One region of the Paenibacillus cisolokensis genome, then DNA from elsewhere that is predicted to be linked to it. Evidence: riboswitches for the same ligand, from Rfam matches in the RefSeq annotation. Region 1 holds a riboswitch; the other holds the start of a gene.
The links. Region 1 has a riboswitch for cyclic di-GMP ahead of ABEV74_RS11765 (PilZ domain-containing protein). Riboswitches for the same ligand answer to the same signal wherever they lie in the genome.

Region 1 (7,857 bases):
TCTTTCATGATGCTGTGGCCGCTGTTTCAGTTTGCCATGCGCCAGACGGACGATCCGCAATTTCAACTGCTCTACCTGACGGCTGCCTTCGTCGGCATCGCTCTGCTCGGAGCGTTCTGGTATATTTTCACCATCTTTTTGGTCGGCGAATCCTATCTGTTGAAAACCCGCAATCTGATCGTCATATTTTTACCCGCCGCCATCACGGCCGCAGGGCTGATATGCAATCCGAACGAACTGTTTTTTCAATATATCGGCCATGACACCGGCGATGCGGACGTTTCCTTCTGGTATCGGCCGGGGCCGCTATTGATTTATATGCCCGTGCTGCTCGCCGGCTATTTTGCCGTTTCGATATACGCCATGGTTTCCACGCTTCGTCGGGACGCTTCGCCCCGCCATCGCAGGCTCGTCGTGACGGCGCTTTACGGGATGCTGCTTTTGACCGGTTTCGGTTTGGCCGATTTTGCCGCAGCCATGTTTTTTCATCAGGCGCAAAGCGTCCTGTCCGCCGGCCTGGCCCTAGCCGGCATTTACTATGCGCTGGCCGTTACGCGGTACAGCGCTTTCGACATCATCAATATCGCGCAGCGCGACGTGATCGATACAATGTCTACCGGGCTGCTCGTGCTCGACGAGCATAATGTTGTCATCGAGATGAACAAGGCTCTCCGCTCGATCTTGCCGGTGAACATCGGCGACAAATTCGACCTTCGTGCGCTTTCCTCGCTGTCTTCGTCTTCCCGTACGCAGATGGAGGCGTTTTTCTCCATGCTGCGCAAGCATGCGATGGCGACTGCCTCGGTTGAGATCGCGACGGCCGGCAGCCGCCATTATGAGCTGCATTCCACGCCGATTCTGAATCATCGCAATACGCTGATCGGCCGCGTCATCACGTTTCAGGACGTGACGGAATACCGCCGGCTGATGGAGGAGATGAACGATCAGAACGCGGTTCTGCAGGAGCGCAACCGCGAGCTGATTCTGATGCAGGACCAGCTGTTTCAGGCGAACCAGAAGCTGGAGCGGATGGCGGTTACCGATGCGCTGACCGGCTGCTTCAATCGCCGCTATTTGCTGCAGCAGCTTGAGCGGGAGGTGGTAACGAACGTCCGCTACCGTATTCCTTTTGCCATGTTTCTGTTCGATATCGATCTGTTCAAAATGATTAACGACAGCTACGGTCATCTGGTCGGCGACGAAGTGCTGCGCAGCACGGCGGACATCGTCAGGCGCACGATTCGCCGGACGGATATTCTGGCCCGCTACGGCGGCGAAGAATTTGCCGTTTACCTGCCCTATACGACTTCGGCGCAAGCCGTAAGACTGGCCGAGAGGGTGAAGGCGGCCGTTGAGCACAACGCCGTCGGCGCCGGCGGGGAAGACCAGCTCGTATCGGTGACGATCAGCATGGGCGTGCTCTGCATCCGCAGCGCGGAGGATGCTCGTCCGGGCGTGGCGCTGGACGACGCCAAAGATTTCTTGCTGGGACTTTTTGCCCAGGCCGATGCCGCGCTTTACGAAGCGAAAAATAAAGGGCGCAATTGTATCGTCGTGAAAGATATAGCCTGACGGCGGACAGGCCTCCGCAGCTTTTGCATAGCCATAGGCTCGTACATTTGATACAATAGTTCCAGAAATAATGGGACCGAGCGTTTGCAAAGGCGGGAACCGAAAGTTATGAAAAAATTGAATATCAATTTGGTCAAGCCGGGAGATCGGCTGGCCAAGCCGGTCGTGCAGGAAAACGGCAACGTGCTTCTCGGGGCGGGTGTGGAACTGAGCGACCGCTTTATCCAAAGGCTGCAAAATTTGGGCGTCGACACGCTTTTCATCGAAGACGATGCGACGGAAGGCATCGAGCCCGATGAGGCGATCCGCGACGATACCCGACGGCAGGCGACCGAAGCGATTTACAAGACGATGACATCGCTGATGGACCAGCCTTATACGAAAGGCCGGGCCGTCGAGCCGGAAATCGGGCGGACGTTTCGAAAGGTTTTCGGAGAAATCATGCAGGATTTGATCGGCCGGGAGCATCTTCTCGTCAGTCTTTCCCAAATCCAGGTGAAGGACGCCTATCTGTTTCAACATTCCGTGAACGTGGCCATTCTTGCCGGCATTATGGGAATGGCCAAAGGGTTCAACCGCAGTCAGATGGAAGAGCTTGGCGTCGGGGCCATGCTGTTCGACATCGGCATGACGCAAGTGCCGAAAGAACTGCTCGACAAGGAGGGGCCGCTGAGCGAAGCGGAACGTGCGATCGTGGAGCAGCATCCGACGGCCGGATTTGACATCCTCCGCAAACATCACGATATATCGCTGCTGTCCGCGCACTGCGCTTTGCAGCATCACGAGCGCTATGACGGATCGGGATATCCCCGCGGACTGCGCAGCGAGGAGACGCATATCTACGCGCAGATCGTCGCGATCGCGGACGTCTACGATGCGTTGACGTCGCCGAGACCGCACCGCAAGCGGTACACGCCGTCGGAGACGATCGAGTTTTTGTTCGCGGCAGGCAATACCTATTTCGATCTCGATCTGATCAAGCTGTTTTGCCGCAATATCTCCATTTATCCCGTGGCAACGACTGTGCTGCTGAATACCGGTCAGGTCGGGGTCGTATCGGCCAACAATCCGCTGGCGAGCCACCGTCCGAAGGTGCGCATCGTGCAGGAAGCCGACGGGTCGATACCCAAAGAGGCTTACGATATCGATTTGCAGGACGAGCTCCATATTATGATTGTGAAAGAACTGTAACGACGACAACCGAATACGAGCGCGACAAAGGCAAACCTGTCGAAAGGCAGGGACGCAAAGCTACAGGGTCTAAGTCCGAACGTGCAACCGAGCGTCGGATATCGACAGCCTGGCTACCGAAATCGAGTCTCTATTTGATAGGGGAACTTAAGGCGGCTTCTTGCAGGATAGCGGCTTTTTTTGCATTCTGCCCGCGTTTCCCCGCACGAAAGGAGAATACTGTTCGGTGAATCACGATCATTGGGTCACTCCATCCCTGCTTCTGCAAAGCAAAACCGTCGTCGAGAAGCAGGGCTATGTAGCGGCAGGCACGCTGACCTATCTGGAAGGCGATTTGCTGGAGGTCGAACTGCAAGAATTCGACCGGTTCAAGCTTGGCGAACGCGTTCAGCTGACCGTCTATGCATCTTCGACCAAATATCGGCTGCGAACGTCGGTCATCGGGATGGCGGAAGGCTCCATCGCGGTCATTCTGCCGCCGGGCGCATTCAATTTGCACAATGAGAAGCGCAAGGCGCCCCGCATTTCCGTATCGGTCAAGGGCAGGCTGCTGCGGAAGCCGGAGCAATCGCCCGAGCCGCTGTCGAAGGCGGAAAAGCTTCATCGCAAATGGGCGAAAGAACTGCAGGTCGACAGACTGGACGAGGGGCTGGTCCGGCGTTTGGAAGCGCTGATGAACGATGCGGATGCGGAGGAGCCGGAGGATGCCGGGAATGACGGCAACACGCCGGATGCGGAAGGCGGTGAAATGGAAGTCGTCAATATGAGCCTGGACGGAATCGGCTTCCAGGTTCATGCGGGCAGCTGGTCGTTATGTCCGGGCGACTGGGTCGAAGCCGTATTGTACCCGGGGTTTGAGCTCGATTGTCTGCTGGAGATTATTCGCGAAGTCCGGTCGGGCGGCACGGTTTATTACGGCGCCCGTTTCGGGGAAATGCGGGAGGAGCAGGTACGTTCGCTCCGGGCGTTCATCCTGCGGGAGCAGGTGGCGGCATATTATCAGATGAAGCAACAAAACGACGGGAAGCGCGCATCCTCCGGTTAGGGGGAGCGCGCTTCCCGTCGTTTATGCCGATGCTGTGACGGTTTATGCGGGCGCTGTGACGGTTTATGCCGATGCTGTGACGGTTTATGCCGATGCTGTGACGGTTTATGCGGGCGCTGTGACGGTTTATGCCGGCGTTGTGGCGCTATATATCCCGGCGCAGCGCGCGAAGCACGTCGATGCGAACCGCCCGCTCGGCGGGGCGCATGCCGGACAGAACGGCGACGCCTACGCTGATGCCGACGCTGAGCAGCGTCAGGGAAAGCGGAATGTACGAGAATACAAAGCCTTCCGGCGGCTTGCTGTCCAACGCCGCGGCGATGATCGGCGGCAGCGCGATGTTGACGGCCGCGCTCAGGCCGTAAGCTATAACGGTGCCGATCAATGCTCCCATGACGCCGATGCCGGAGCTCTCGATCAGAAAGATGCTGCGGATCGCCCTGGGATGGGCGCCGACCGCTTTCATGATCCCGATGTCCTGCGCCCGTTCGGTAACGGCCATCGTCATCGTGTTGTAAATGCCGATGGAGGCGATCAGGACGGCTATCGTGCCGACAAATACGAGACCGATCTTCATGACAAGGAAGATCGTTTCCATTTGGTTGACCGAATCGGCAGCGGTATAAAGGGAATACCCTTGTTCGCGCAGTTCCTTCGCCAGCGCCGCAACGACTTCCGCGCTTGCGGCGTAAGCTTTCGCTTGCGGACTGCCGATATCTTCGTCCTGCAGCAAAAACGACGGCATCAGCGACTGGGCGATCATGACATGCGTTTCCATGTTCCTTTCGTTTGCGGGCTTCTTCAGAATGCCGACGACTTTCAGTCTGGCTTCGCCGGATTCGATCATTTCGTTCTTTTTGGGGTCCATCGCCAGCCCCGTTACGGTTACTTCCGCATCGAGCAGACGGCCCGAATAGGAGGCTCCCTGTTTATTTTTCAGATGTTCCGCCAGATGGTAGCCGACGACAATCTCGCTGCCCGACTCCGGCATACGGCCTTCTTCAAGCTCCAGGTTGGCGGCTTTCTCCTGTTCGAAATCGGTAAAGACGAGCGTTGTCATCGTCTCAAAACCGTCGAGCTCCACTTCTCCGCTTTTCATATAATGGGTCGTGACCGCCTTGACCCTTTCCATGGCGCTGATCCGGCGCACATCTTCCGCGGTGATCGGGGAAGGCTCGCCGTCTTTCATGCTGTTGTACAGATCGATTTCGGTCAGCAGCCGGTCCCGGAGCAGCTCGTCGACAAAGCTCTTCTGCAGGCCGAAGGCGACGGACGCGATCATGATCAGAAACGCGCAGCCGATCGCCGTCGCGAGCACGGTCATGAAAATGCGCGATTTGTTCTTCTTCATGTTCTGCCTGACGAACCGGATTTTATCGGCCATTTTCATCGCAGCGCTTCCTCCTTTTCGGCTTCGGCGGCGATTTCCGACAGAAGGCCGTCTTCCATGCGAAACCGGCGGCTGCCGATAGCGGCGACTCGCTCGTCATGGGTAATGACAAGCAGCGTGAGGCCGCGCTCTTCGTTCAGCTCGCGCAGCAGCCGCAGAAATTGCTCTTCGTTTTCGCTGTCCAGGCTGCCCGTAGGCTCGTCCGCCAGCAGCAGCGGCGGATCGAGAATGAGCGCGCGGGCGATGCCGACGCGCTGCTGCTGTCCGCCCGACAGTTCGGCGGGATAATGGTCGGCGTAATCCGCGATGCCGAGCCGCTCCATCGCCTCCTTGACGCGATTGCGCCGCACGCTTGCTGAAAGGCCGCGGAGCACCAGGGGAAGCTCGATATTTTCATAGGCGGTCATGCCGGGAATAAGTTGAAAATTCTGAAAGACAAAGCCGATATGCGACAGCCGGAAATCGGCCCATTGTCCTTCGGTAAACGCGGTGACGTCTTGCCCGCCGATGCGGATGGAGCCTTCCGTCGGGCGAAGAAAGCCGCCGATCAGGTGCAGCAGCGTCGACTTGCCGGACCCGCTCCGGCCGACGAGCGTGGCGATTTCTCCCTTGCCGACACGCATGTCGATGCCGCGCAGCACCGGGACGCGCCTTTCGTTGCCTTTGCGGCCGAGCGTAAACGAGTGTTTGAGTCGGTTCAGTTCGATCATGTCGTTCCTCCTGCCAGTGTTCATACATGAAAAAGAACGACGAGGGGGAGGAAAAAGTTTTGCGTGCTGCCGGTCCGGCTTGGGGGCATTGGGCGGGTCTGCCGCTCCGCAAATATGGAAAAACTATAAGCTATAACAATATGCGGCAGGTATGATGATAGAGAAGGAGGCGATGGCGTTGTCCGTCGTCATTCGGGCGGCTGCCGCCTTCTGGATTGCGGCGGTGCTCGCGGTTGCCATGTTCCGCAGCGGGCTGTACTTCGAAACGGCGTTTTACCGGATCGGCATGATGCTGAGCGCGGCGGGGGCGCTGGCGGCATGCGGGATGGCATGGCGGCTTGCGCGGCTTAAAGGGCGGTTAAGCGGGGAGCGAAGGAAGGCCGCGCTGAGCCATTATGCCGCCGCGGCCGGGCCTCTTGGCGTCTCCGCGCTTTATGCGCTTTCGCTGCTTCGGGGGCCGGCGTCCTGGCAGGCGACGATCGAACAGGGGCTGCGCTGGTCGGCCTATGCGGGCTTTCTGCTAGTTGTCCTGATGTTTCTCGAGGACGGCCGGTTTCGCCTTTGGCTTGCAGCCAGCCTGCAGCTGGCCGGAGCGCTGCTTGCCGCCGGCGGCCTGGCCGGCTGGTTCGGCTGGATGCAACATCCCGGGATGGTCATGCTTTCCGGAGACGAGCGGTTGTCGGCGACCGGGGCGCGGCTTGGCGGTTTCTTTCAATACCCGAACATGTATGGGGCGGCGGCAGGCGCGTTCGTCTTGTGGCAGCTCGCGCTGCTTGTCCGGGAACGCAGGGCTGCGGCCTCTGCCTGGTCGGCTTGTACCGCTCCGTTCTGCTTTGCCGCTATGCTGCTGACCGAGTCCCGCGGAGCATGGCTTGCCTTTGCCGTCGGCTGGCTGGCCGGCCTGCTTCTGCATCGCAGCGAAGAACGGCTGCGCTGGCTAGCTTGCAGCGGCTCGCTGGCCGCCGCCGGCGCAATCGGCTACCGGCTGGCGCTCGCCGCCGGGCCCGGCCATGCCGCCGCCGGTTACGGAGAGGCGGCAAGCGGCGGCGGCATAGCCGGCCTGTGGCGCTCCGCGCCGCCGGGCGCGGAAGCGGCTTTGGCCGTTGCCGCCTTGGCGATTGGAGGCGCGGCGTTGTTTGGCCTGAACCGCAAGCTGGCGGCCGTTGCCGCCGAAGGTGGAGGCGGAGCCGCCGCGTCGGCCGGCCGCGCCAGGAGCGTGACGGGCGGGGGTGGCGAGCGCGCCGGAGCCGCCGCGCCGGGCGGCCGCGCCATGAGCGTATCGGGCGAGCGTAGCGATAGCGCCGGAGCCTCCGCGCCGGCCGGCCGCGCCAGGAGCGTGGCGGGCGAGCGTGGCGAGAGCGCCGGAGCCGCCGCGCCGAACGGCCGCGCCATGAGCGTCACGGGCGAGCGTGGCGAGAGCGCCGGAGCCGCCGCGCCGGGCGGCCGCGCCATGAGCGTATCGGGCGAGCGTGGCGAGAGCGCCGGAGCCGCCGCGCCGGGCGGCCGCGCCATGAGCGTATCGGGCGAGTGCGGCGAGGGCCTTGGAGCCGCCGGCACCCCCGGTGAGTCTGCGGCGATAGCAGTTCCGGCTTCCAGGCGTCTGGCGGCGATCGCGTGGCCTATTTTCACGATAGGTTTCTGTATTGCCTTTTGGACGGTGTGGAGCGCCGTTGAAGTCAGAGTGGAAGGGGAAGGACGCAGCGGGACGGCTGTTGCGAGGCTTGCCTATTACATGGATGGCTGGACACTGCTGAAGGAGGCGCCGCTGTTCGGACAGGGAGGCGGCACTTGGCGGGCGCAGTACGCCTCGGTTCAGCGCGAACCGTACGTCAGCGGCGAGGTACATAACGGTTACTTGAACGTGGCGCTTGATCTCGGTGCGGTTGGACTGGCCGTCTTCCTTGCGATGCTGGGCGCATTCCTGCTGCGTATAGGCAGACGCGACGCGG
Region 2 (7,857 bases), on a different contig from region 1:
TCCCGACCGACAATCCGCTGACCGGGCTCAATCCGATCTACAACGGCTTTGACGTGCTAGGGGCCTACATCGAGGAGGGCAAGAAGCTGGGGATCGAAATTCACGCCTGGGTGGAAAACTTTTTCGTCGGCGGAAATAAAAAAGGGCCTGTGCTGGAAATCCATCCCGAATGGACGATGCTCAGCCGCAAGGGAGACCCTTACGAATCGAGCGCAGGCAGCGACTTCAAATATTACTATCTCAACCCGGCGCTTCCGGATGCGCGGGACTTCGTCTCGTCGGTGTACAAGGAGCTGCTGACCCAATATGATGTGGCGGGCCTCCATCTCGACTACACCCGTTATCCGGGGGCCGGCGATTATACGAATGATCACGGTTACGAGCCCTATACCCGGGAGTTGTTCAAAAGCGAGTACGGCGCCGATCCGCTCGATCTCCATCCCGGCGATGCGCTGTGGGAGACGTGGCTGGAGTTCAAAATCGGCATCATCAATACATGGGTCGACCGGGTCGTCGCGGAAGCGCGCGCCATCAAGCCGGACTTGTCGATTACGGCGGCCGTATGGCCGAACTTCGAGAGTGCTCCCGCGCTGCTCGCCCAGCGGGCCAAAGACTGGGTAGACAAAGGCTACATCGACACACTGTTCCATATGTCGTACCATCCGGACGCCTCGCTCGTCGTCGAAGACGCGAGGAAGACGCTCGCCGTAGCCGGAGGAAAGTCGCTTTCCGCTTCCGGGGTCGGGACGTTCATCGGACTGACGAAGGAGGAGCTTGCCCGGCAAATCGCCGGCGTCAACGCGGAAGGGCTGCACGGCAGCGCGCTGTTCGAGTTCGAATCGTTGTTCTCCGGCCGCTACGGCGATATTTTGAAGCCGGGCGTTTACCGGAACGAGGCGGTCTTCCCCGCCTTCGGAAAGACCGCTCCTTATGAAAAGCTGTTCGCAGAAATGGAGCGGAAAATCGATGACATCTATGTGCCGTTCGGCGGCATGCCGGCCAAATCGGTGAAGAAGCTGGAGAAGCAGCTCGAGAAACTCAAGAGCGCACTCGATCGCGACGACGGTGCGCTGACCGCCAAGACGGCCCGCAAGCTGGAGAACGAGCTCGGCAAGCTGCGCCGCGAGATCGAAAGCGACCGCGCGCTTCATGCCGAAGTAAAGCTGCGGATGACCGCAGACCTCAAGCTGGCGGAAGACCTGCTGGGCGTTTATCAGTCCCGGTAAAAGTAAAGAGTTGAAACTGATCCCGCCCCCGTTTTGCCGGATTCCGCATGGCAAGACGGGGGCGGGTTGCGTTTCGGAGCCATAGGTCCGATCGACGGTGCATGCCTTATGCCCGATTCGCCGGTCCATCATCCTTCGCGTGCATTGTTGCTTGAGATCCTGTAGAATGGGTCAATATGTCATACCAAGGAGACGAGAAGATGCTGCAATCATTCAAGCCTTTGGGCATTCGTCCGGAACTGGTCCGCCGGCTGCGCGAATCGGGCATTGTGCGGCCGACCCCGGTTCAGGCGGAAGCGATCCCGCTCATCGCGGGCGGGCATGACGTCATGGCCGAAGCGCAGACGGGGACGGGGAAGACGCTCGCGTTCATCCTGCCGATGCTGGAGAGGATTGATCCGAATGTTCCGCATGTGCAGGGTCTTGTGCTGACCCCGACGCGGGAGCTGGCTATCCAGATTACCGCGGAGTTGGAGAAGCTGGCGCCGGTCACGGGCGTGAACGTGCTCGCCGTATACGGGGGACAAGATGTTGACCGGCAGCTGCGCAAACTGCAGGGCGCCGTTCATTTCATTGTGGCGACGCCCGGGCGTCTGCTTGATCATTTGCGCCGGGGGTCGGTTCTGCTCCGCCGATTGTCGATGCTCGTGCTCGACGAGGCGGATCAGATGCTCCACCTGGGATTTCTGCAGGAGGTGGAATCGGTTTTGGCGCAGACGCCGCATCAGAAGCAGACGATGCTGTTCTCCGCCACGATGCCTGCGCAAGTCCGCGAGCTGGCGCGCGAGGTGATGAAGGAGCCGCGCTTTGTCCGGATCCGTCCGGATAAGCAGGTAACGCTGGCGGAAATTGAACAGCGGGTCGTCCTGACGACCGATCGCGGCAAGCAGGACGCCTTGTGCCGGGCGATTGACGAAGCGAATCCGTTCCTGGCGATGATTTTTTGCCGGACGAAACGGCGCGCCAGCACGCTGAACGGGGCGCTGCTCGAACGCGGGTACGCGTCCGAAGAGCTGCACGGCGACTTGTCGCAGGCGAAGCGGGAGCAGGTGATGAAGCGGTTCCGCGAAGCGAAATTCCAGCTGCTGGTGGCGACCGATGTCGCCGCCCGCGGTCTCGATGTCGAAGGCGTCACGCATGTTTTCAATTACGATATTCCCCATGACGCCGAGAGCTATATTCACCGCATCGGCCGAACGGGACGGGCCGGCGGGACGGGCGTTGCCATCACGTTCGCGGCGCCGAAGGATCAACGCTACCTCGAGCTGATCGAGCAGTCGATCCGCATGACGCTGCCGAAGTCGAAGGCGGGCGGTTCGGACGCGACGGCCCGCACGGCCGAAGCCGAACGCGAGAGCGGCCGCAAGAGCGCGAGCCGCGCGGCAACAAGCCGCGCAACCGGTTCGCGCGCCGCAAGCGCAAACCGCGGAGAAGCAAGCCGCGGCGGCGCCGGGCAAGGAGGCACGTACCGCAGCGGTTCCCGCGGACGGGCCGGCGCAACCGGCCCGCGCGGCACGCAGCCGGCGAGTGCCGGCCGCAAGAGCGCATCTTCCCGCGGTGCCGCTACTGCCGCAGGCCGCGCCAAAGGCGGCCGCGGCGCTCGCGGCAAGCGGTAAAAAGCCAGGGGAACCGTAAGCAATAAGGCGGTTTTGCCCGTTTTCTTCGCGTCATTATCGTTCTTTGTCCCTTGAAGAACCTTTTTCGTATTTGACAGCCGCTTCAACAGAGGAGTATGATCGCTGTAAAATTCGTCGTTTATTTTATGGAGAAAAGAAGGTCGCGCCGAATGATCGGGAAGGAAAGATTTGAGGGCTACAGTTTAGCCGGTTTTCGCAAGGATCTTGTTTCCGGCCTTGTTGTCGGCATTATCGCCATTCCTTTGGGAATGGCGTTTGCTATTGCATCCGGCGTGAAGCCCGAGTACGGCATCTACACAACGGTTGTAGCCGGCATTTTGATTTCCCTGTTCGGAGGCTCCAAATTTCAAATCGGCGGTCCGACGGGAGCTTTCATTCCGGTGCTGCTTGCGATCGTGATGCAGTACGGCTATGAGGATTTGCTGATTGCCGGTTTTCTCGCGGGGATCCTTCTTGTATTAATGGGCGTGCTTCGGTTGGGCGTGCTCATCCGGTATATTCCCCGTCCCGTAACGGTCGGGTTTACCGCCGGCATTGCCGTCATTATATTCAGCGGCCAAATTGCCGGATTTTTAGGACTGAGCGGCATCCGCAAACACGAGGAATTCGTGCTGAACATGCGGGAAATCGTTCTGCATATCGGATCGATCAACGTGTACAGCGTCATAACGGCCGGGATCAGTCTGGCGGTTCTGCTGCTCGCCTCCCGATTTTTGCCGAAGGCGCCGGGAGCGTTATTGGGGCTTGTCATATCGAGCGCGGTCGCCGCGCTCTTTTTCAAAGGCCAGGTCGCTACGATCGGCTCGTCCTTCGGGGCGATCCCGAGCGGTCTGCCTCCGCTGCATATTCCGGAGCTCACCTGGGAACGGGTCGCGGCGATGCTTCAACCCGCATTCATTATCGCCGTGCTCGGCGGTATCGAGTCCTTGCTTTCGGCCGTCGTAGCCGACAACATGTCCGGAAGCCGCCACAACAGCAACCGGGAGCTGATCGGTCAGGGAATCGCCAATATGGCCGCGCCCTTGTTCGGAGGGATTCCGGCTACGGGCGCCATCGCCCGCACGGCGGCGAATATTAAGAACGGAGCGGTATCTCCGCTGTCCGGCATTATCCACGGTTTCGTCGTCCTGCTCGTGCTGCTGCTGTTTGCGCCTTACGCCTCCCATATTCCGCTTGCCGGCATGGCGCCGGTCCTGATGCTGGTGGCATGGAATATGAGCGAGCGGAAGGAATTTATGCACATTCTGAAAACCAAAACGAGCGATTCGCTCGTGCTCGTGGTTACGTTTTTGCTGACGGTATTTACGAATTTGACGATAGCTGTCGAAGCGGGGCTGATGATGGCTGTCCTGCTGTTTGTAAAGCGGATGAGCGACCTGTTGAACATAGCCAAAGTGCTTCCCGACCCGAACAGCAAGCATGCCAAAGTGAGAGCGCATATGGTGTTCGAAGGGCATGATTGTCCTCAAATCGGCATTTATACGATCGAAGGGCCTTTATTTTTCGGGGCGGTCGGTCGATTTGAAAAGTCGTTGTTGGCGGATCCGCTCCGTCCGAAGCCGAATATTTTGCTGCTGCGTATGAGCCGGGTTCCCTTCATGGATACGACGGGCGCTTACCAATTATCCGGTCTGGTCAAACGTTATCGGAAGCAAGGCGGTTTGGTGCTGTTTGCAGGGATTCAGCCGCAGCCGCTTGACATGCTCCGAAAAACCGGATTATTCGAACAGATCGGGGCGGACCGATTTTTCGAGCATACCGGCGAAGCGATCAATTATGCGTTGGAACGGTTAAATCCGGCGAAATGCCGCGGCTGCAAGCATTTCGTATTTCGCGAATGCGCGGCATTATCCGAGGGGAAAGGCGCGCAGCCTGCGGCTGTTGTAGCCGGAAACAGTTAAAGTTGGGGCCGCAGGCGGACCGGGAACGGTCGACGCGTTGCGGCTCCGCCTTGTCTTCATGACGGCGCGGCGACGATGACCTTGCCGAGCGGATAGCGGCCGTCCGGCCGTCTCCCCTCAATGGCGAATTCGACGCCGGGTTTGCCGGTTTGCGGGTCGAGAATGGCCGCGTTGACGATATATTCGCCTTCGGCCAGCCGCTTGGGCAGCTTTATCGTATGGAATACCGTTCGCGTCCCGGGCAACCATTGCCGGATGTCGGCATCCGCAACCGTCTTCAGCACGATGGCGCCGGTAGCCGCATCCGACAGCGACAATTCCAGCGGCCACGGGTAATAGAAGGGCGCTACGCCGCGGTTGCGGATGTCCAGCCGGACATTCAGCTTCCCGCCGGCCGGCGCCTCTTTCTCGTGCGATTCCTTGACGATGACAAACCGATAGCCGATCGTGTTGAGAAACCGGTCGATATTTGCCTGCAGCGTCCGGTCTTCTTCGAGATAGGGCGCGTTCGGGCCCATCCAGCTGACATGCGTAAGCCGCGCCTGCCGCAGCGTTTCCCCGATGCTGTCGTCCTGAAAATATTTCGTTCTGTGCGCAAATTCGCCGCCGCTCGGCGCTTTCGTCCAGAAGTTGAGCATGGCCGGTTCCTTTTCCTTTGTCAGCCAGGACGTGTACCCTTGAGTATACCAGGTATAAAAACCGTCGGACGTCGCTTTCGGATCCCCGAAGGCGTCGTTGAACAGTCCCATGCCGTTGCGAAGCGCGACATCATGCGGGCGCCGCATCAGCAGATGCTTGTCCGGGAACGCCCGGACATAGTGCTCGGCGTACCGGTCGGAAACGTTCCGTTTCGGAAACGGGATGTAGCCTTCCTTTTTATCCCATGTATGCCATTCTCCCCAATGGCCGAGACTGCCCAATTGAATGAATGCGATCAACGGATCGTCGTTGTAGCGCCGTCCGAGAGCCGAAATCATGCGTTCGTGATTGCGGATCAGCAAGGAGTTGTCGTAGTTGGGGCTGAACCCTTTGCCGTATTCGTTGTCGTACCAGGTTCCGTCGCCGCCGATTTCGCGGTAGAGCCAGTCGGGAATATCCATATGGGCGTAGTCCCGCGGATAATCCATGATCACCCGGACGATCAGATGTACGCCGCGTTGTCTCCATAACGGGAAGTTAAACTTTTCCTCTATGGCATCGAAGGCATATCGGCCTTTCTCCGGTTCGAGTTCCCGCCAGGTCAGATTGACGTGGGCGAGCCGGAACGGCTGCGCGGATTCGTCGTATTTGGCGTCAACGGCAAAGCCCATAAACGGGTTGGCCAGCACCCGGTCGGATTCTTCCGGATAAAATACGGTTCGCCCGGCCGGGCTTTCGGCGGCATGCAGGCTGTCTTGAATTACAAACACAAGTATCCCGGTTATCCCCAAAAAGGCCAACATCACGAGGCTGCGGTATAGAAGGGCATTCATGTTTTTCTTCCTTTCGGCGACAGGCGGTCCGTCATTTTTCATCATGTTTGTTTATTATATACCGGCAGCAATCGGCAGGGAAATACTGGTCTGGAAATTGTAAGTGTTGCTTTTTTTGTGAAACTGTATATAATACAACCTATATCTCAGATTGAAAAAAATTACATATTGGAACGACCTGTAAAAAGCAAACCTATCGAAAGTTAGGGACGCAAAGTCAGGAGTCTGCCATGCTGGTATTCCAGCATAATGATCGTCCGACTGCCATGTTATAATGGCAGTCTTTTTTGTTTTCGAAAAAAAGAACCGGTCTCAAAAAGAAACGGGGAAGCTTGCGATGAACGTGTTGGTGACGGGTGGATACGGATTTATCGGCTCATTCGTAGCGGAACGTTTTTACAAGGAAGGCTATGAGGTCGTCATTATCGACAATCTGTCTGCCGGGGACAAGCGCAACGTCAATTTCAAGCATAAAAGCTATTTATTGCCGGTCGAGGATCGCCGGTGCGAAGAGGTATTCCGCAGTACCCGGTTCGATGTCGTCGTTCATCTTGCGGCTCATGCCGATGTGGCCGCTTCGATGGACAATCCGCGGCTGGACGCGGAGTCCAACCTTTTGGGTCTGGTCAATATGCTGAACCTGTCACACAAGTACGGCGTCCGAAAATTTATTTTTGCATCGTCCGCCGCCGTATATGGGCAAAGCGATCGGCTGCCGGTTGCGGAGACGGAAGCTTGCGAGCCGGTTTCGCCGTACGGGCTGAACAAAATGATCGGGGAAACGTATTGCCGGAAATGGCAGGAAATGTACGGGTTGGAGACGCTCTGCTTCCGGTTTTCCAACGTATACGGGCCGCACCAGGGCAGAGCCGGAGCGGGAGGGGTCGTCTCGGCATTCATCAAGGCGGCCCTCGCCTCGCAGGATCTGGTCGTGTACGGGGACGGCGAACAGACGCGGGACTTCATCTATGTCGAAGACGTGGCCGATGCGGTATACCGCGCCTCGTATTCCGGTCTGACCGGCGTCTACAACTTGTCCACAGGCAAGGAAAGCAGTGTGAACGAGCTGATCGGCGAGCTCCGCTCCATCCACGGTACGCTCGTCGTGAAATATATGGATGTCCGCCCCGGCGACTTCGAGCGCTCGGCGCTGGACAATCGGAACATTAAGAAGGATCTGGACTGGTCGCCGAAATATTCGCTGCAGGAAGGGCTGCGCAAAACGTACGAATGGCATGCGGCCGTCTCCGCTTCGGCGAAAGAGGCGAAGGCTCCCGCGCGGTTCGGCTCGCCCGGGCTTCGCGCGGCGTTCAAGGCCGTCGTCCCTTATGCCGAGAACCTGCTCGCCTTCGCGTTGACCGCCTGGCTTATGCTGTCCGTCCGGGACAGCTGGATCGACATTCTCGATTTGCGGATCGTCTATATCCTGCTTCTCGGCATTTTGTACGGCACCCGGCAGTCGCTGGTCGCGGTTGCCCTGGCGACGCTGCTGTTCATCTACGAGCAGCTCGGGAACGGGCGCGAGCTTGTCTCGCTGCTTTACGACAGCGATTTTCTGTTTCATTTGACGGTGTACCTGTTTGTCGGTCTTGTGGTCGGCTACTCGGTCGAACGGAAAAAC

Region 2: another riboswitch for cyclic di-GMP. It lies ahead of ABEV74_RS01940 (NAD-dependent epimerase/dehydratase family protein); the one in region 1 lies ahead of ABEV74_RS11765 (PilZ domain-containing protein).

Annotation. Positions count from the first base shown of each region.
Region 1 is NZ_JBCNFP010000064.1:71,013-78,869, forward strand. It holds gene ABEV74_RS11755 (histidine kinase N-terminal 7TM domain-containing diguanylate cyclase) at 1-1,572, shown strand, start outside; gene ABEV74_RS11760 (HD-GYP domain-containing protein) at 1,681-2,763, shown strand; cyclic di-GMP riboswitch class I at 2,783-2,884, shown strand; gene ABEV74_RS11765 (PilZ domain-containing protein) at 2,990-3,808, shown strand; gene ABEV74_RS11770 (ABC transporter permease) at 3,954-5,198, opposite strand; gene ABEV74_RS11775 (ABC transporter ATP-binding protein) at 5,195-5,908, opposite strand; gene ABEV74_RS11780 (O-antigen ligase family protein) at 6,087-7,857, shown strand, end outside.
Region 2 is NZ_JBCNFP010000012.1:11,467-19,323, reverse strand. It holds gene ABEV74_RS01960 (family 10 glycosylhydrolase) at 1-1,226, shown strand, start outside; gene ABEV74_RS01955 (DEAD/DEAH box helicase) at 1,427-2,842, shown strand; gene ABEV74_RS01950 (SulP family inorganic anion transporter) at 3,013-4,764, shown strand; gene ABEV74_RS01945 (DUF4832 domain-containing protein) at 4,821-6,236, opposite strand; cyclic di-GMP riboswitch class I at 6,413-6,505, shown strand; gene ABEV74_RS01940 (NAD-dependent epimerase/dehydratase family protein) at 6,574-7,857, shown strand, end outside.